DNA from 3 places in the Paenibacillus sp. 22594 genome. Region 1 is predicted to be linked to each of the others. Evidence: riboswitches for the same ligand, from Rfam matches in the RefSeq annotation. Region 1 holds a riboswitch; each other region holds the start of a gene.
The links. A riboswitch is a leader RNA that binds a small molecule or an ion and turns the genes downstream of it on or off. The one in region 1 is predicted to bind cobalamin.
Positions count from the first base shown of each region.

Region 1 (6,510 bases):
TGCCGGAGTCTCCGTGAAGGAGATGGAGTACAGACTCACAGAGGTGTCGGACAGACTGGGCATCAGCACTCTTCTGCACAAACGGCCTCATGAGATCTCCGGCGGACAGATGCAGCGGGTGGCCATCGCCCGGGCCACGATCCACCGGCCTGCACTGATTCTGGCTGATGAACCGACGGGCAGCCTGGATTCAAAAGCCGCAAACGAAGTAATGAATCTGTTAGCCGAGGTGAATGAGGCGGAAGGAGCCACGGTGCTGATGGTCACACATGATGCGGTAGCAGCGAGCTTTTGCCACCGCGTGATCTTTATCAAAGACGGGCGCTTCCACAGCGAAATGTACCGGGGCACCAGCCGGGCCGCCTTCTTCCAGAACATCATCGACATGCTGTCGCTGCTGGGAGGAGCGGGCCATGACCTTCCGGCAGTTCGCTTATAGGAATGTAGCACGAAATAAGCGGAAATATGCCGCGTATTTTGTCAGCAGCGCGTTTTCGGTCATGGTCTTCTTTCTGTGCGCACTGTTCATTTATCATCCGGCGATTTCACACGATATGATTATGGGAACAACGGCAAATACGATGATGGTGGCCGAGGGAATTATTTATGTCTTTTGTTCTCTGTTCGTTCTAGTATCGGTAGGCTCTTTCCTGCAGTCACGGAATCTGGAGTTCGGGATTCTGCTGATGCACGGAATGACCAAACGGCAGCTGAACCTGATGGTATTTCTGGAAAATATGATGATTGGCGGATCTGCCATCCTCACCGGCACGCTGCTGGGGCTGCTGCTAGGCAAGCTCTTCCTGATGATCGGGTCCGGGTTTCTAGGCATCCCCCCACTTACATTTCACTTGTCCTGGCAGGCGCCGGTGCTTACCATCTGCAGCTTTGTTTTGCTGTTCATGCTGATCTCGCTGTCTACTTTTGTTTTTATAAGGAATGAAGCACCGCGCGGCCTGTTCCAGGGCGGGCACAGAGGGAATGCGGAGCCAAAGGTATCCAAGGGGCTGGCGCTGATCTCAGGTCTGTTGCTCCTCGCCGGGTATGGTCTGGCGGCTGCCACGACGGCCGCAACTGTAGAGATCATGATGGTTCCAGTGGTGCTGATTACTGTATTCGGCACGTATCTTTTCTACACCCAACTCAGTCTGTATATCGTGGGAATGCTGCGGAAGCTGCGCCGCTTCTATTGGAAGCATACGCATATTCTCACGTTCTCAGGTCTTTCGTACCGGTGGAAGGACAATGGCCGGATGTTTTTTATGGTCACTATCGTATCGGCGGTTTCCTTTACCTCGGTGGGAGTCTTCGCATCGATCCACACACTGTCGCGGGAGCTGAAGCTGGATTATCCGGCGGCTGTCGGCTATGTAGCCAAGGGCGGGGGGCACGCTTCCTCGGAAGAGAAGGACCTGAGGGGGATTACTGCAGAGCTGGAGCGGCTGGGTTTGACTTACGAAACCCTGCGGATTCCGCTCAAAGTCGCGGCGGTCGTTTCACAGACAGGTCCCGACCATACACATCAGCTGCCTCTGATGTCTTACAGTAATTACAAGCTTGCTCTGGAGCATGCGGGCTTCAGCTCGAATGAAGCGCCGCTGGAAGGCAATGAAGGCCTGGTGATGATCGGTTCCCAGCGCGACCGGAGTCTGACCGCAGAGCGCTTCAAAGCAACATATACGCTCAAGCAAGGAATCCAGATTGAAGAGACCGGCTATACGCAGCATGTGCCGGTTGCCGAATATCTGCTGCCGGAGCTGGATGGCAGGGGAGGCGGCGATTTTAGCGGACTGGTGATCAGCGACAGTCTGTACAGCCGGGTGATTCCTGTGCAGCAGGATTGGTATACCGGCTTCTATGTGGATGATTTTGCCCGGACGGTGGGGGTGGCTTCAGAGCTCGCTGCCAAAGGGAAGGTTCCCTATGAAGAAAAGTCTGCTTATGCCGTCGTGATCAGCGGAACCTTATTTGAGATTCAGCGCACGCTGTACAGCACCATGCTGTTTGCTTCGCTGCTTGTCGGAACCGTCTTCTTCATCGCTGCCGGCAGCTTCCTCTACTTCCGTCTTTATATGGATCTGGATCATGACCGCCTGCAGTATTCCACCCTGTCCAAAATGGGTCTGACCGACCAGGAGCTGGACCGTATTGCGACGCTGCAGCTGGCACTCATGTTTTTCATTCCGGTGCTGCTGGCGGTTCTGCATAGCCTGTTTGCTTTTATTGCGCTGCAACGGCTGTTCTATCTGTCCATCGCTGCCGAGACCGGAGCAGTGCTGACCAGTTATCTGGCTGCCCAGACACTGTACTTCTTCTTCATCCGCAGCCGCTATTTGCGCAACCTCAAGAAAAATCTCATCTAGATGGAGGGAATCGAATGAAAACCTGGATTACAGATATTATGGAGCAGTTCGGATATGCCGGTATTTTTCTGATGCTGGCGCTGGAAAATGTCTTTCCTCCCATACCTTCAGAGGTCATCCTGCCCTTTGGCGGGTTTATGACTACAACCTCCGGACTCACGATACCGGGTGTGCTCATTGCCTCTACGGCGGGTTCTTTGCTGGGTGCAGCCATTCTGTATTGGATCGGCCGGATGCTGGATGTCAGCCGAATGGAGCGGATCGTGGACCGATATGGAAAATGGATACGGATCAAGAAAAGTGATATCCGCAAGGCCGATGCCTGGTTTGACAAATACGGCTACTGGACGGTGCTGTTCTGCCGGATGATTCCGCTGGTGCGCAGCCTGATTTCGATTCCGGCAGGGATGTCGGGAATGAAATTCGGATTGTTCATGTTGTTTACAACCATCGGCACGCTGGGCTGGAATACACTGCTGATCCTGCTGGGTGCTGCCCTCGGAGAGTCCTGGGAGGACATAGGCGGGTATATAGAAGCATACTCCAGCGTGGTCTACGCCCTGATTGCCGGAGGAATTCTCGTGCTGGGACTGATGTATTTGCGTAAACGCCATACCGCCGGCAAAGCCCGCGGCTAACAATATCAACCATGTCTATGCTTCCGAAGCGAGTTTTGAACGAAGTGATTTCATAGATGTGATGCTCACAAAACTAAGTTTATGCTTCCGAAGCGAGTTTTGAACGAAGTGATTTCAGTAGATGTGATGCTCACAAAACTTTTAGGAGGAGATTCTATGGAGCTTTTGACTATAATTAAAGCAATCATATTGGGTATTGTTGAAGGTTTGACTGAATTTGCTCCGGTATCCTCCACGGGTCATATGATTATTGTCGATGATATGTGGCTGAAATCGCAGGAATTTCTCGGAAAATACACAGCGAATACGTTCAAGGTAGTGATTCAGCTGGGCTCCATCCTGGCCGTGGTGGTGATTTTCCGCAACAGGTTTATTGATCTTCTGGGTCTGAAGCGGTTCAGCCGCAAAGAGCTGACAGCGGTGCCGGAAGGGCAGCCTGCAGTGGAAACCACGGGACGGCTGAAGCTGGCACAGGTGCTTGTGGGTCTTATCCCTGCTGGGGTGCTGGGTTTTCTGTTCGAGGATTATATTGATGAGCATCTGTTTTCGACCTCAACGGTGCTGATTGGTCTGGTCGTCGGAGCGATTCTAATGATCTGCGCAGACCTTTTCGCCCCCAAAAAGATCAAAGCGGAGAGTGTCGACCAAATTACATATAGGCAGGCGCTATCGGTCGGTCTGATCCAGTGTTTCTCGCTATGGCCAGGGTTCTCCCGTTCCGGATCAACGATCTCCGGTGGTGTTCTGCTCGGAATGAGCCACCGTGCCGCTGCCGACTTCACCTTCATTATGGCGGTGCCGATTATGGCTGGAGCCAGCCTGATTTCACTGCTGAAGAACTGGCAGTATTTCACTCTCGATGCGCTGCCGTTCTTTATTGCCGGGTTCATCAGCGCCTTTCTGTTCGCGCTGCTGTCCATGCGTTTCTTCCTGAAGCTGATCAACCGCATCAAGCTGCTGCCGTTTGCGATTTACCGGATTGTTCTTGCTGTGGTGGTTTATCTGGTTTGGTTCTAGAATAGAAAAGAATAATGCGGGCGGTGCCTTCCTTGGAGGGTATCGCCTTTTTGTCATGAGGACTGATCAAGATTCAGATGCCCAATCGGGCAAAAAGCTGCTTTGCTATAGCGAATGTGTATAGCTGGAATCGGCGGAATCTGTTGCAGATGGTAAAAAGGGTACAGTATGATGGCATCAGACTAAAGGATGAAGTTTTGAAAAGCGAATATAGGAGACAGGTGCCGGACGGAGTGAACGTAGCTTTTGTCCAGCTTAATAGGGAAGTTCGGTTCGAAACCGACGCGGTCCCGCCACTGTAACGGAAGAGTTCCAGCTAAATGTGTCACTGGCAGACAGGTAGATCCAGCCGGGAAGACTTGCTGAAGAACGATGACTCCGATAGCCAGGAGACCTGCCTGACTCTGAAGCACTGCAGTACCTACGGAAGATAGGGAGGTGTTCGGACGTTATTCCATTAAAAAGATCAATGGGCGTCTTTCCCTATGGCTTATTTTTCGGGAGAGGCGTCTTTTTATAAGAACAAACAACAAATCGCGAACAGATGAGGAGCAGATCTCAATGACAACTAAATGGATCACCAGCAATCTGGGATACCCGAGAATCGGCAAAAACCGTGAATGGAAAAAAACGCTGGAGGCTTACTGGTCCGGCAAAATTGGCGAGCAAGAGTTCCGTGCTGAAATGGCGGACATTCAGCTTCAGCATCTGCAGTCGCAGCAACAGGCTGGTATTGACCTGATCCCGGTGAATGATTTCACCTTCTACGATCATGTGCTGGATACAGCTGTCATGTTCGGCATTGTGCCGCCCCGTTATGATTATGACGGCGGAGCGGTCCCGCTTGATCTATATTTCGCCATGGCCCGCGGCAATGCTGCTGCCCCGGCCTGCGAGATGACCAAATGGTTCAATACGAATTACCATTATATCGTGCCGGAGATCGGCAGCCTTACACCCCGGCTGACTGAGAACAAACCGCTGGCCGCCTACCGCTTTGCCAAAACGCAGGCAGGTATTGAAGGTAAAGCGGTTATCGTCGGACTTTATACTTTCCTCAAGCTGTCCAAGGGATTTCCGGCTGCGGAAATCGGGGAGGTTGCTGCCCGCTTCCTGCCGGCTTATATTCAGCTGCTGCAGGAGCTTCAGCAGGAAGGTGTAGCTTGGGTGCAGATTGACGAACCGGCCATCGTTATAGGACTGAACGAAGGAGAAATTGCCCTGCTGAAGACCATTTATGGCGAGATTTCCGCTGCAGTCCCCGGCTTGAATCTGATTCTACAGACTTATTTCGAAGCGGCTGAACCCTTGGAAGCCTTGCTTGAGTTGCCGGTACAAGCGATTGGACTTGACTTCGTCCACGATGGCGGCGCGAATCTGGAGGCGATCGAACGACTTGGCTGGCCGGAAGATAAATGGCTGGGTGCTGGCATTATCGACGGCCGCAGTATCTGGCGCGCAGACCCTGATGCCAAGCTTGGACTGATTGAGAAGCTGGCTCTTCATGTACCGCTGGACCGGCTGATTCTTCAGCCATCCTCCAGCCTCCTCCATGTACCCGTAACGGTGCAGAGCGAAGGAAAGCTGAAGCCTGCCGTGAAGCAGGCACTGGCCTTCGCCGACGAGAAGCTGGCAGAGCTTCGGCTGCTCGCCGCAGCCGCAGGCGGTGACAACGGAACGGCCGAGGCGGAGCTTGCAGAGAGCCGGGAAGCGCTGGCTGTCTTCCGCGCACTTCCTGAACGCGGCCGCCGGGATGTGGCGGAGCAGGTCCGCCGTCTGGACGAACTTCCGGACAGCCGGAGCCTGCCGTTCGCAGAGCGAGTGCAGCTGCAGCAGGAGAAATGGCGTTTGCCCCTGCTCCCGACTACAACCATCGGTAGCTTTCCACAGACGGCTGAGGTTCGTCAGGCGCGTCTCAAATGGCGCAAAGGGGTATGGAATGAGGAGCGCTATGATACGTTCGTCCGCCGTCAAATCGCCGAAGCAATTACACTTCAGGAGGAGCTTGGCTTGGATGTGCTGGTGCATGGTGAGTTTGAGCGGACGGACATGGTCGAGTTCTTTGGCGAGAAGCTAGGTGGTTATCTGTTCACCCAGAATGGCTGGGTGCAATCCTATGGCTCGCGTTGCGTGAAACCTCCCGTGATCTACGCGGATGTCGCTTTTATCCATCCGATGACCGTCAAAGAAAGTGTCTATGCCCAGTCTCTGACGAAGCTGCCGGTAAAAGGCATGCTGACCGGACCGGTAACCATCCTGAACTGGTCTTTCGTACGCGATGACCTCAGCCGCGAAGAGGTAGCGAAGCAAATTGCCCTTGCTCTCCGTCACGAGGTCCAGGCGCTGGAGGATGCCGGAATCGAGATGATTCAGGTGGATGAACCGGCCATCCGCGAAGGGCTGCCGCTGAAGGCTGAAGACCATGAGTATTATTTGAATTGGGCTGTACGGTCCTTCCGGGTGGCCACGAACCATGTGAAGGATACTACGCA
Region 1 covers NZ_JBQENA010000002.1:468,150-474,659, forward strand. Annotated here, with positions in the region: gene ACTJKB_RS08840 (ABC transporter ATP-binding protein) at 1-439, shown strand, start outside; gene ACTJKB_RS08845 (ABC transporter permease) at 414-2,363, shown strand; gene ACTJKB_RS08850 (DedA family protein) at 2,378-3,001, shown strand; gene ACTJKB_RS08855 (undecaprenyl-diphosphate phosphatase) at 3,158-4,018, shown strand; cobalamin riboswitch at 4,221-4,434, shown strand; gene metE (5-methyltetrahydropteroyltriglutamate--homocysteine S-methyltransferase) at 4,580-6,510, shown strand, end outside.

Region 2 (6,510 bases), on a different contig from region 1:
GAGGAAGCGGGCTCTATCCCGAAGCCCTGTCGCTGCTGGAGGAACTGATGACGGCCGCAGACCGCTTCCTGCTGAACCGGGTCTCGCTGGACGAGCTGACACAGGAGCAGCTGCTGGAGATATCTTTTCTGCGCTACCGCGAGGTTACCGACTGGCAGCCGCCGCTGGATGCGATTACCCGGCAAAAGGCGAACGCCCTCCGGGCAGCTTACCGCTGGTTCGGGGAGGAGAAGCCGGCAGAAGAGATTTTTGCCGGACTATCGCCCAGAGAGCTGGATGATGTGCAGCTGCTCGGACGGCGCTGGCTGAAGGAATCGCGCAATATTGAGCCGTTCGAACGTGTGCCGCTGGCCTTCTATCACAGCAGTGAGCGAACGGATGGACCGCTGGATTATGAGACACTGATGGAACTACTAAAACGCAAGGCGGGCGACGACAAAGAGAGAATCTACCGTTTCCTGGCCTGGTCGCAGGGCAATCCGCTATTTTCTATTTCGAATAAAAAGCTGTGGCCCGGTTACCGCCGGGCCATCCTGAAGTATTTCCTGAGCAGTGACCGCGAGGCGTTCAAAAGCCGCGATTTCCGCAAAAACTATGCCGCCGCCGCTGGCCCGGCACTGCAAAATGTATACAACGAAGCGCGCTCCCAGCTGGCTTCGCCGCTGGCGCGGTGGGTCAGCCGCAGCCGATTTCAACTCCTGATCTCCGGCAGCGTGCTGGGTATTGTGCTGATCGCTGTAATGATCGCGTTCAGCCTGCTCCGGCCGGACCCTGCGGACACGGCCCTGCCAGAAGGCAGCGCGCAGCCCAGCGCCACAGGCGGGGCTGCTGCTCCAGCTCCCGCCACCGTCCGGCTGGGCCGCGGGACAACAGGCGGCAGCCTGGTGTTCAGCTTTGCTGCTGCCGCCGACTGCTCCGCCTTCAAACCGGCGGAGATCAGCGTGGTGTCCTCCGGCGATGTGACGGAGGACTACAAGATCACGGCGACGACAGGCAGCTGCCTGGTCGTGTCGCCGAAGCCGGGCGCCGATGCGAGTGCGCCGGCCGGGTCTGACAGCGGCGCGGATACAGCCGCTGGAGCCGCAGGCAGCGCGGAGGCAAGCGCGCCTGCAGGGACTGACGGCACCGACACGGGTGCCGGACAGGAGACCGGCGCGACTGCGAGCGCTGTTGTGAAGGGGGCCGCGGGCGGGAACGCCAGCGCGGCCACGCCTTCTCCGGCGGCGGGGGGCACCGCGCCGGCAGCTCCCGGAGCCTCGGGAGCGGTGCCGGAGGCATCCGCGTTCGAGGTGACCGTGCAGCTGGAGGCCGGCGCGAAGCTGGCCGCAGGCGACATGATTATCGCCGGGGAGTACAAGCTGATCCTGCAGCCGGCTTCGGGCAAGGCAGCAGTCAGCACCCCGAGCGCCGGGGCGGACACCTCTTCAAGCGCTGAACCTTCGCCTAAGGCAACTGGTGATACGGACAGCGAATGATGCGTGGCAGTAGAATATGTTTTCAACACATTATCCTGAACAGCACGATTAGCCATGAGTGTGGGGCGCGTGCAGTTCGGGATTTTTGCTAATTTATGGTGTATATGAGTTGAACCCGGGAAGTCGAACGCTGGGCGTGTTTTAAAGTATCAGACCGACCCTGGAAATTGAAACAGCGACAGTAAAGGACAAGAAAGTCCTAGACTGTCGCTGTTTCATTGAATGCTAACGTTCTACGTTAGAGTTAAATATGACAAAGAAAAGTATAACTCTAAGCATGTGCTAATGCAGGTACACAGAATTTTGAGCTTGGATCTAAAGTAAAGTTAGACTTTATAAAAAGCATATCACCGTTGTTGTCCATCCACTCGTACTGTACGTTCTCAGGCAATTGATCTGGTGTGAAATGAAAATGAATATATTCTGTTTGCTCATTAGCAATACGCTTAAGTAGGCGATCTAAATTAACGTCACATTGACTAACTACATCATATAAATTTAGGTTATGACCTTCTTGTTGATAGACGATAATAGCCTCGTCCTCTTGCGAATAATATATTGATTCGGGAAATACTTTTATAGCGTAAAACATAAAGAGTCCTAGGTTATTAATAACACCAAATTGTTCTGAAACAGGTCGGCGAGACAAAACCATTCTTTTGATAAATGCCAAGTCTTCTTTATGGGAACAATTCAACTTGCGCAAGGTGGTATCCGCATTTGGAGTGGGGTGATATTTAAGTTTGATTTGGGATTCACCAACGGCTTTAAATCCAAATATTGGATAGAAATCAATTACACTGCTATTAGCGAATAAGAAGAAGAAATCACAATCTTGCTCGTAAAAATCTAGAACGTGCCTCATCAATTTTCCAGAAAGTCCTTTCCCTCTAAAATCCGGATGAGTCATAACTGTTCCAATTTGAATCGCTTTTTTATTAAATCCATTTATCATCAAGTCCATTTTGCTAACTGATACATTGGCAATGACTACATTATCTCTGATGAAAGAATGGCATATATAACGATCATCCCAGAATCCTTTCTGATACCAATCTTCAAAGTTGATATCAAAAACCAAAGTCGCTAGTTGATTAAAACTATCCCTGTAAACTTTGCTATCTTTATAATCGTTAACTAGGCCGATGTTATCAATATCTATATTTTCACTAGAAAACACAAATATCCCCCCATTGTCTTTATGTTCACACTACCACGGGAAGCTTTAATATATAAGGGTAAATATAAGGTATAACTAAACTATCCCAAGACAGTTTATCGTAGCGTGTAGCCAGTCTAGTTTTGAGTGTAGGATTCACCGCCGACTACGTATTTATGATAGTTGCTTTACGCAAGCGCCTCTGCTTCGTCAGCTCACCGTCAGAGGTTTTTCCGTGATTGGCATGCTGAAAGAGATGAAACAGCGCTATCTGGTGCAAGGAAAGCGAAACCGCCTACGTCCACTATGAAACAGCTTGTCTATAGACATACAAGGGAATACTGGATATGATTATTGATATTAAAATTTAATAGGTTATGGAGAAGGTGCCGGTTCTGCTTCGCAGAAACAGAATCGGCTTAAAAGGGAAGCACGGTGCAAATCCGGCGCGGTCCCGCCACTGTAAATGCGGAGCGGCTCTTAGAGCGGCCACTGTCCGGATATAAGGATGGGAAGGCCAAGAGCAGCAATGAGGCATAAGCCAGGAGACCTGCCTTTTTCGTGAACGTTTCTATTCTTCGTGGGGTAAGAATGCGGAACATATACAGATGGATGGAGTCCGGAGCTTAGGACAGCCGCAACCTTCACTTTGTATTCTTCCCGGGCCGCCCTGAACAAGGGCGGTCTTTATGTTGTTAAGGTTACCCCCTGCAGTGCACTACAATCCATTTCATTAAAAAGGAAAGAGGTTGACGATGAAGACATTGTATTCTGCCAAGTCTTTTATACTTGGTCTGGTCTTATTACTGGTTATTTCGATTACAGGTACCGCTGTGGTTCCGGCGGGACAGGCTTTTGCTGCGGCAGGAGCCTCCGCTAACAAGGTAACGAATAGTGTTGCAGACGCTGTGTATGAGGCTGACCATTCTGCGGACGGAGAAGCCGCAGCGGCACTAACCGCAGCAGCTTCCGGGGGACAGGTATCGGTCTCGCAGGCAACGTATACAGCTGCCGAATATATTATCAGCGGCGGTGTGACCTCGGAGTGGCAGGCGATCGGCCTGGCCCAGGCGGGCTACCGGGTGCCGGAGAGCTATGCCCAGTCGCTTGCACAGAAGGTGCAGGCTGCGGGAGGTATCTTCCCGAACGTTACGGATTATGCGCGGATTGTGCTTGCCGTGCGGGCGACCGGCGGGGATCCGGCGAATTTTGCCGGCAGCGGTTCGGGGGCAGGGTACAATCTGCTGGAGCGCATCTACAACAGTGACAAAATCAGCGGCCAGTCGCTGAATGCTCCGGTATATGCACTGCTGGCACTTGATTCCGGAAGCTATACGCTTCCCGGGGATGCCAAATGGAATCAGACAACATTGTTAAGCGAAATTCTATCCAAGCAAAACAGTGACGGCGGCTTTGCTCTGTTCCCGGGGGCGAGCGATCCGGATATGACGGCCATCGTCCTGACCGCACTCTCTGCTCATAAGAATGACCCGGCTGTTGCGACAGCCGGACAAAAAGCCGTAGCCTGGCTGGCTGCCAAACAGGACGCCAGCGGTGGTTACGGGGACAGCAGCGAAAGTGTGGCTCAGGCCATCATTGCCCTGTCTTCTTATGGCGTAGACCCCACCAGTGACGAGTTCACCAAGAACGAAGCAGATCTGGTCAGCCGACTTCTGAGCTTCCGGCTGGAGAATGGTGCCTTTGCCCATAATCAAGGCGGCAGTGCCAATGTGCTGGCCACGGAACAGGGACTCCAGGCGCTGGTGGCCTACAGCTTGTTCAGCGGTGGAACGAACGGAAAACTGTACGATTTTTCCAAGCCGGCACCGCAGAATCCGTTAGTCTATGTGCCGCTCACGATCGAAGGCCCTGAGCAGACACTGGGTCAGGGCAGCGCATATGCGGGAAATGTACTCGAAGCGCTGGACAAAGTAGCTGCAGCGAACGGACTGACGGTTACGAACCCTTCCGGTAACTATGTCACGGGTATTGGCAGCATCTCTGCCGGGACCTATGGCGGGTATGATGGCTGGATGTATGCCGTTTCGCGCGGTGGTGAATGGGCAAGCGTCGATGTAGGCATGAAAGACTTCAAGCTGAAGGAGTCGGACAAACTGCTGGTTTATTATGCCGGCAGCGATACACAGCTTGTAGATCAAGTATCCCTTTCCAAGGTGCAGCCTAGAGAGGGTGAAGCTTTTACCGTTACGGTCACCCAAAAAACATGGGTATGGAATAATTCCACATCCACTTCCAGTCCGGTAACCTCAGGCGCTGCCGGGGTACAGGTGACAATTGGGGATCATACGGTCACAACAGATGCAAAAGGAACTGCAGCCTTTACCGGAGGGATTTCAGCAGGTGATTATACGCTTGCTGTGACCGGCTACGCTCCGGGGAAGGCCCCGGCAGTTGCGAAATATACGCAGTCTTTGAAGATCGCTCCCAAGAATGTAGCGGCTTATCTGTCGGTTGAAGGACCGCAGGGGCCAGTCATTGACGGTGCGCTGGAGGCGTATAATACACTGGAAGCGCTGAAGAAGCTCGCCGAGTCCGGCAATATTCCGCTGAAGATTACAGAATCTTCTTTTGGCAGCTATGTCTCGTCGATCAACGGAATAGAGAGCGGCACGTATAAGGGCTATTGGAGCTTTGCGGTGCAGCGGGGCGGCGAATGGATCTACCCGTCTGTCGGGATGGGGGATTATGTACTGGAGGCATCCGACCGGGTGCTGGTGTATTATGCCGGTGCGGATACCCAGGTGGTGGATACGGTACAGGTCAGTCCAGCGCAGCCTAAGCCGGGGGAAGCTTTTACCGTTACCGTGACGCAAAAGAAATGGGTGTGGAATTCGGCCACATTCAACAATGATCCGGTAACCTCCCCGGCGGCGGGTGTACAGGTTACCATTGGCGGCAAATCCGTCACTACAGACAGTCAAGGCACAGCCAGCTTTAAAGACGGTCTGCCCGGCAAAATATACACACTGGCGGTAACCGGGTACGTTGCCGACAGCACGCCGAAGATTGCCCGCCATGCACAATCCTTGAAAATAGCCCTGAGCAATGTGACCGCTTATCTGTCCATTGAAGGGCCTCAGGGGCCGGTGGCCGAAGGCACGCTGGAAGCGCTCAACGCGTTTGACGCGCTGCTGCAGCTGGCTGCTTCGGGCCATATTCCGCTGAATATTACGGAATCCTCTTTTGGCAGCTTTGTATGGGGGATCGATGGCATCAAGAATGGCACTTACAGCCCTAATGATTATTGGGGGTTTGCAGTATCGCGCGGCGGGGAGTGGATCTACCCCGAGGTAGGGCTGAATGATTTTGTATTGCAGCAATCCGACCGGGTGCTGGTCTACTATACCGGTGGCAACACGCATGTTGTCAATTCACTGTCGGTTGCTCCTGCGCAGCCTAAGCCGGGTGAAAAGTTCACCATTACGGTAGCGCAGAAGCAGTGGGTCTGGAATAATACCACCTTTACCTCTGACCCGGTGGTAACGCCGGCAGCGGGTGTACAGGTTACGATTGGCGGCACAGCAGTAACTACAAATGACCAAGGTATAGCTACCTTTGACAAAGGATTGCCTGCTGGTGCGTACACCCTGGCCGTGACCGGATATATTGCGGAGAGCACGCCGAAGATTGCCCGCTATACGCAAAAGCTGACCGTTGCAGATCCGGCAGTTGTGCCTCAGCCGGCATCGGCAACGATCTCGGTTATCGGGGACAGCGCCAAAGGAACGATTCTGCCCAGCACGCAGGTGGTCTTGAATCCGGGCGAAACGGCATACAGCCTGCTGAACCGCCAATTGGGGGGCAAAGTGGAGGCCACGACCTCCGGCGGAAGCCTGTATGTGGTGTCTATCGACG
Region 2 covers NZ_JBQENA010000004.1:587,711-594,220, reverse strand. Annotated here, with positions in the region: gene ACTJKB_RS16800 (GAP1-N2 domain-containing protein) at 1-1,475, shown strand, start outside; gene ACTJKB_RS16795 (GNAT family N-acetyltransferase) at 1,747-2,655, opposite strand; partial or broken gene ACTJKB_RS16790 (IS4 family transposase) at 2,778-2,935, shown strand; cobalamin riboswitch at 3,002-3,206, shown strand; gene ACTJKB_RS16785 (DUF4430 domain-containing protein) at 3,390-6,510, shown strand, end outside.
Region 2: another riboswitch for cobalamin. It lies ahead of ACTJKB_RS16785 (DUF4430 domain-containing protein); the one in region 1 lies ahead of metE (5-methyltetrahydropteroyltriglutamate--homocysteine S-methyltransferase).

Region 3 (6,510 bases), on a different contig from region 1:
CCGACAGGGTCAGCAGGCCGATGTAGTCGAACAGCAGGTCACGCGTGTAATCGATGCAGCTGCCCAGTTCCTCGATCTGCTCCTTGGTGTAGTGGGACAGCAGTTCTTCACGGTAGATGCCCTTCTTCACGAGATCGGTAATCAGCGGGTACAGCTCGCCGTAAGGCTCGTCCGGGTAGGCTTTGTAGCGGCGGTTAACGGCGGCTTTCTTATAGAGGGAAGTCAAAAGCGAACGTGCAGCAGCGAACTTCCAGTCCGGCTCCTCTTTGGTAACCAGTTCAAGGGCACTCATCGTAAAAGCATTGCTGATCTCTTCTCCGCTGACCTCATCACGGCGCAGCTTGGACTGCACTCCGCGGATCAGAGTTTCCTTGCTTAATTGATCCAGGCCGTTCAGGATACGGTCGGCGTACACGGAAAGGCGGATTTCGTCAAAAGCCAGTTGGCGGTTATCGGGTTTCACTACGAGCTGTGGCATAAGTTCAACCATCCTTTCATTTTTGGGTTTAATTTTCAATATCACAAATTGAAGTATATAAGCGCAGAGAGCGGCCCGCCCCGAGGCTTGGCCTGCTCTTTGAAAGTTAACTGAATTTATAAGGCAGCCGGCTCCCAATGTACGATTTCCGTACCGGCGAGACTGGCCTGAATATCAATAATGCGCTGGTTGCTGCTTCCCCGGTAGGGAAGGGTGGTGTCTTTGAGTTCTTCCACAAAACGTCCGTCGATCACGACCTGGCACAGGGCCAGCAGGTTCCATTCGGGTGAGCCGGGTGTCGCTACAAGCTCTTCATAGGTATAGCCGGTGTAAATCCAGATGGGATACTCCGGCAGCTCGCTGCGCAGCTCCTGAATGAAGCCCGCAGCCTCCTCTGCCGAGAAAAAAGGGTCGCCGCCTGCCAGTGTCAGTCCGTCCAGCAGCGGATTCGCGGCTATTTCGGCAATGATCTCCCGTTGGCGCTCCGGGGTGAACGGCTCACCGAAATTAAAGTTCCAGGTTTTGGGATTGAAGCAGCCCGGGCAGCGGTGACGGCAGCCGCTGAGGAAAAGGACGGCCCGCATGCCTTCTCCTTCATTGATCGATTCCGGGTAGTAGCCGCATATGTTCATAGATGCTTAACGCGGTCCCTTACTTCGGCTTGCTTGGCGGCATTGAAGCGGGTCTGATAGTCGCCGGTCAGGTAGCCGGTTACCCGGCGCAGACGGCGGATATGCACATCGTTCTCATGCGCGTCGCAGGAAGGGCAATTGGTGCCAATCACGCCTTCGTAACCGCAGTTCGAGCAGCGGTCCACCGGATGGTTGATGCTGAAATAGCTGACTTGCTGCTCCAGCGCGTAACGGATAATCTTGACAAAAGCCGCCGGGTTGCTGCGTGCATTACCATTCAGCTCCACATAAGAGATTGCACCCGCATTGCAGTATTCATGGAACGGGGCTTCCAGGCTGATTTTCTGCGCAGCGCTCAGCTCATGGTAGACCGGGATGTGGAAAGAGTTCGTATAGTATTCACGGTCGGTGATGCCCGGAATGGAACCAATTACTTTACGGTCCACCTTGGTGAACTTACCGGACAGCCCTTCAGCAGGTGTGGCGAACAGAGTGATGTTGAGGTTCAGTTCCTCGCTCTTGCGGTCGCAGTATTCCCGCATGTGGCGGACAATAGCGAGCGCCTTGGCATGGATCTTCATGTCCTCGCCGTGATGCTTGCCGTACATGGCCTTCATGCACTCCGCCATGCCGATGAAGCCAATCGACAGACTGCCGTGCTTCAGCAGTTCGCCAACAGAATCCTCGGGAGCCAGGTCCTGGCCGCCTTCCCAGACGCCTTCGCGCATCATGAAGTCAGAGGCTTTGGCCTTCTGGGAAGCCTGGATGCGGAAGCGGTGGAGCAGCCCTTCCAGAGCGATGTCCATGTAATGGTTCAGATCGTCATAGAAACCGTTCTCGTCCGCGGCAAGCCGGCGTCCTGTGGCGGTGCCGTAAGCCAGTCCCAGCCGCACGAGATTGAGCGTATTGAAGGACAGGTTGCCTTTGCCGGAGCAGTGGTTGCGTCCGAAGCGGTCGCCCAGCACCCGTGTGCGGCAGCCCATGGTTGCAAATTCAGTATCCGGGTCGGCCGGATCATAATATTGCATGTTGAGTGGCGCATCCAGATTGGCGAAGTTCGGGTACAGTCTGCGGGCGGAGCATTCGGCGGCCTTGAGGAACAAGTGATAGTTCGGATCGCCCTGCTGCTGGTTCACGCCCTGCTTGCATTTGAAGATCTGGATCGGGAATACCGGCGTTTCGCCGCTGCCGAGTCCGTTCATCGTTGCGGTCAGCAGCGAGCTGATCACCAGCTGACCTTCGGGAGAGGTGCACGTGCCATAGTTGATGCTGGTAAAAGGAATCTGGCCGCCCGAGCGGCTGGACATCGTATTCAGGTTATGTATCATGCTCTCTGCAGCCTGCAGCGTTTCGCTCTCCGTCTCCTTCAGCGCAAAGCGGAAGGCCCGCGGATACAGCTCTGACAGATCGCTGCGGCTCATAGTGACTTCGCCAAGATGCTCACCAGCTTGTCCTTCTTCGAAATATTCGAGTCCCTTGCGGAACAGCTTGGCAAAGGACTTGGTCACATAAGGGGCCAGGTCATAATCCAGCTTGTTGGCGGATACGCCGCCGTATTGGGCATTTTGCTGAGACTGGAAAATAATCGCCACAAGTGACATCGCGGTCATAATCGAGTTCGGAGGTCGCACACTGCCGTTGCCAGTGTTAAAGCCTTCGCGGAGAAGACGCTCGAACGGGATAAAGATGCAGTTGGTGGTTCCGATGGCGTATTGGTCCAGATCATGGACATACACTACGTTATCGAGGGTAGCCTGTACCAGTTGCGGCGGCATTGTGAAGTTGCGGGCATACCACTTGGAATACTCACTGCCGAACTTACTCATTTTGCCGGAAAAGCTTTCTCCGTTCAAATTGGCATTCTCGCGCAGCAGATCCAAATCCCGGCTGTCGATAATATCGCGCCCCAAATGGATGAGTTCCTCTAACATAACCTCCTGTGCATCTTGTCCACCGTTGTACCGTTTCTCCAGCAACGTCATTGTGCAGCTCTCCTCTCCGTATATAAAAAACGTCCTGATAGTAATAAGACACCCGTTAACTCAGTAAAAAGAGCATCTTCCGCCGAGGACGGCGGAAAATGCCCGGATGCGTAACACAAATAACCGAAACCGGATATTTGCGGATGGTCTCCATGGAAAGAAGCTTTCCCGCAGAAGCCGATACCTGAACGCGATAAGGCTTATCGCATTCAGGTATCGGCAGCCTTTGCTTCCCATCCTGGGGGAAGGCTAAATCTGCTTTTGCAGGCCGCATACGGACACCTCTCCTGTTCCTCGCAGGCGTAAATGATGGTGCCCGGAAACAGGCAGGTCTCCTGGCTTCCGGTGAATTCCGGAGGCGCCTTCCCAAGGGGCAATGCCCTCAGTGGCGTGAGCCTCCAGATACTGTCCCGCAGGGCTTGTGGAAGCCTGCTGAACATCCGGTTACAGTGGCGGGACCACAGCGGATTTGCACCGCGCTTCCCTATTAAGCTTCAGCGCTCGTTATAGAGGCGAAGCACCTGTTTCCACTATATTTTGTTGTCGCTAGATAAAAATAACCCAATATCTTGTGTTTGTAAACATTTTTTTGCGAGCCCGCGCTGGGGGCGGATTCAGCCGATTTACTCACAGATGATCCACAGTTAGTCCACAGATGTTCCCGTGTTCGTCCACAATTAATCCACAGGTAATCCACAGAATAACGACAAATTTTGCCGAATTTGATTCAAACATTGGCCCGAAAACCGCCACAAAGACTCCATATATACGGTGAGTACAATCACGGGATTTCTTGCGGAGGGTTGTTAGGACTTTAGGCGATTTGTGACGGTAGACAGGAGTTGTTACAATAGAAGGGACTGAAGACTTATATAACGGATTTTTTTATATTTTATAGTAGGAGGGATTTCAGAATGGCGATTGGTGAAGTAACCGTAATTCCGATCGGCACAGGCAGCACCAGCCTCAGCAGCTACGTGGCTGATATGCAGCGGGTGCTGGAGACGGTGGAAGGCATTACCTACGAACTGACATCCATGGGCACGATTATTGAAGGACCGCTCACGCGGATTCTGGCTGCTGTAGAAGCGCTGCATGAGTCCCCGTTCACAGCAGGTGCGCAGCGTGTCTCTACTTCGCTTAAGATTGATGACCGCCGCGACAAAGCCTCTACGAGCCGCAGCAAACTAGAATCGGTGGAGCGCAAGCTGCAGGCGGAATAGTTCTGAATAATTACAGCACACAAGGAGCGTGTCCTCTATGGCGGCAATGAATCAGCAGATCGGGATACAGATGTATACACTACGGGATATGGCCGAAAAGGATTTTCTGGGCACACTGTGCAAAGTGGCGGAGATCGGCTACAAGTCGGTAGAATTTGCTGGTTATTTCGGCGTATCGGCTGCCGAATTGCGCAGAACGCTGGATGAGCTGGGGCTGGCGGCTCCCTCGGCACATGTCGGATTGGATTTCAGCAGTCTGGAGAAGATGCAATCGGCATTATCGAGAGAGATTGAATATGCCCGGGAGGTGGGGCTGGAGTATATCATCACGCCTTCGGCGCCGCTTCCGCAGCATCCGGCACTGGATGATGTGCTTGCACTGGTGCCCTTCTTTGAAAAGGCTTCTGAACTTGTGCGGGCGGCGGGTCTGAAGTACGGCTATCATAACCATGACTTTGAGTTCAAGCAGGTCAACGGGCAGGCTGTGATCGACATCTGGCTGGAGCGGATTCCGGCTGAGCATATGGTGGCTGAGTTTGATTTGGGTTGGGTGCATGTAGGCGGTGCCGTACCGGCAGAATATGTATCCCGTTACGCCGGGCGCGTTCCGCTGGTCCACATCAAGGATTTTGGCGCGGGCCATGAAGAAGCCGATCTTGGGAAGGGCCAGGTCGACTTCGAGAGTGTCTTCAAGGCTGCGGATGACGCCGGCATTCGGCACTATATTGTGGAGCAGGAGGTCTTTGCTTCTTCTTCTCTGGAGAGCGCAAGGCTGGCACTGGATTACTTCCGCAGACGGGGAATGCTGGGATGACTTTGAGGGACTCGATTCCCCTCCGCAGCGCGGGTCCTGTAGAAATTACGGTCGCAGCACTGTGAAAGAATGGGTTGCGTTTTTCCCCAGACGGGGTATAATGTATTTTGTTTGACAGAAAAAAAGCTTTAAGCTGGTGTAGCTCAGGGGTAGAGCAACGCACTCGTAATGCGTAGGCCGGGGGTTCAATTCCCTTCACCAGCATCCTTAATAACTCAATCATGGCGCGGCTTTCCGGGATTTCGGGGGGCTGCGTTTTTTTATGATAAACCTACTACTGTAACTATATATAATCAAGTTGGAGGTTAACACATCTGTGAAAAGTGAAGACTTATATCAACTTATAGGTAATAAACTTGTAGGGATTATCCCTGATGAGTCAAAAATGAGTTGATATATAGCCATAGTATTCCTGAGATTTATAGAGTAGATGAGCGCATTTATGACCGCTTGTGCAGTGAATTAGAAGAGTACTTCGTTGATCTTAATGCGGAATACAGTAAAAGCAACCCTCAACAATGGACAAATTTAACTATGTATTTAAACCAATCAGGTAAGTTTAATATCGATTATAATTATGATGAAGTTTTGTTTTCCCCTTCACAACAGCGTACAATCTGGAAATATGAAATTCTAGGTTTACATCCTACAGATGGTTTTCACCAAAGGTATCTAGATGAGTATTTAAAACAAAAGGCCGATTAATCTCCCAGAAAGCCATAACGGTAGTACTCACTAGGGGAATTGTATATTTATAATTGTGTTGCAGAAAAAATTTACTTTTCTGCAACTTTTTCTTTATTTTAGCGTCATGTAAGAGGATGCTAAATTGTGTGAATAGGAGGATTTCTCTGTGGTAAAGAGAATTTTTGTTATTTTTGCTATGACTATAGGATTAATGGTATCTGCTGATCAGTCCTATGCCCATCCCACTGAGTTACCGCCAAGTAACGACCGTACGGATGTGGTCTATGTTAGTGAAAATGTAGTAACACTGGTTGACTATATTAATAATAAAGCAGATATAGTTGATTTAAAGACAAAGATAACCACAAATATTTCGGATGGTTCAAATACGATCCTAGATATAGAGGTTATAAAAAATCCTCAAAAAATAGTGCTGCTTCAAAAAGGAAACGGAAATAAAATTTCAAAAACAGTATTCTCTTTTAACGGAAATCTTATTAGCAAGACTGAGATCGCTCTTGAAAATGTGGGAGATAAAATCAAATGGGTAGCTCCTACAGGCACAACAAACGAACGAATAATGGTTCAATCTAACAATTCCTTTAGCCTGTATCAATACCCTTGGACTAAACCAAGTGTGAGCTACAACGCAAAGATCGTTGATATGGGATATGAAAGTGTATCAGTAATGGAT
Region 3 covers NZ_JBQENA010000009.1:180,022-186,531, reverse strand. Annotated here, with positions in the region: gene ACTJKB_RS24905 (ribonucleoside-diphosphate reductase subunit alpha) at 1-478, opposite strand, end outside; gene nrdG (anaerobic ribonucleoside-triphosphate reductase activating protein) at 595-1,110, opposite strand; gene ACTJKB_RS24895 (anaerobic ribonucleoside triphosphate reductase) at 1,107-3,092, opposite strand; gene ACTJKB_RS24890 (hypothetical protein) at 3,148-3,366, opposite strand; cobalamin riboswitch at 3,401-3,632, opposite strand; gene ACTJKB_RS24885 (MTH1187 family thiamine-binding protein) at 4,007-4,315, shown strand; gene ACTJKB_RS24880 (sugar phosphate isomerase/epimerase family protein) at 4,353-5,129, shown strand; tRNA gene ACTJKB_RS24875 (tRNA-Thr) at 5,262-5,333, shown strand; gene ACTJKB_RS24870 (immunity protein YezG family protein) at 5,520-5,834, shown strand; gene ACTJKB_RS24865 (hypothetical protein) at 5,983-6,510, shown strand, end outside.
Region 3: another riboswitch for cobalamin. It lies ahead of ACTJKB_RS24890 (hypothetical protein); the one in region 1 lies ahead of metE (5-methyltetrahydropteroyltriglutamate--homocysteine S-methyltransferase).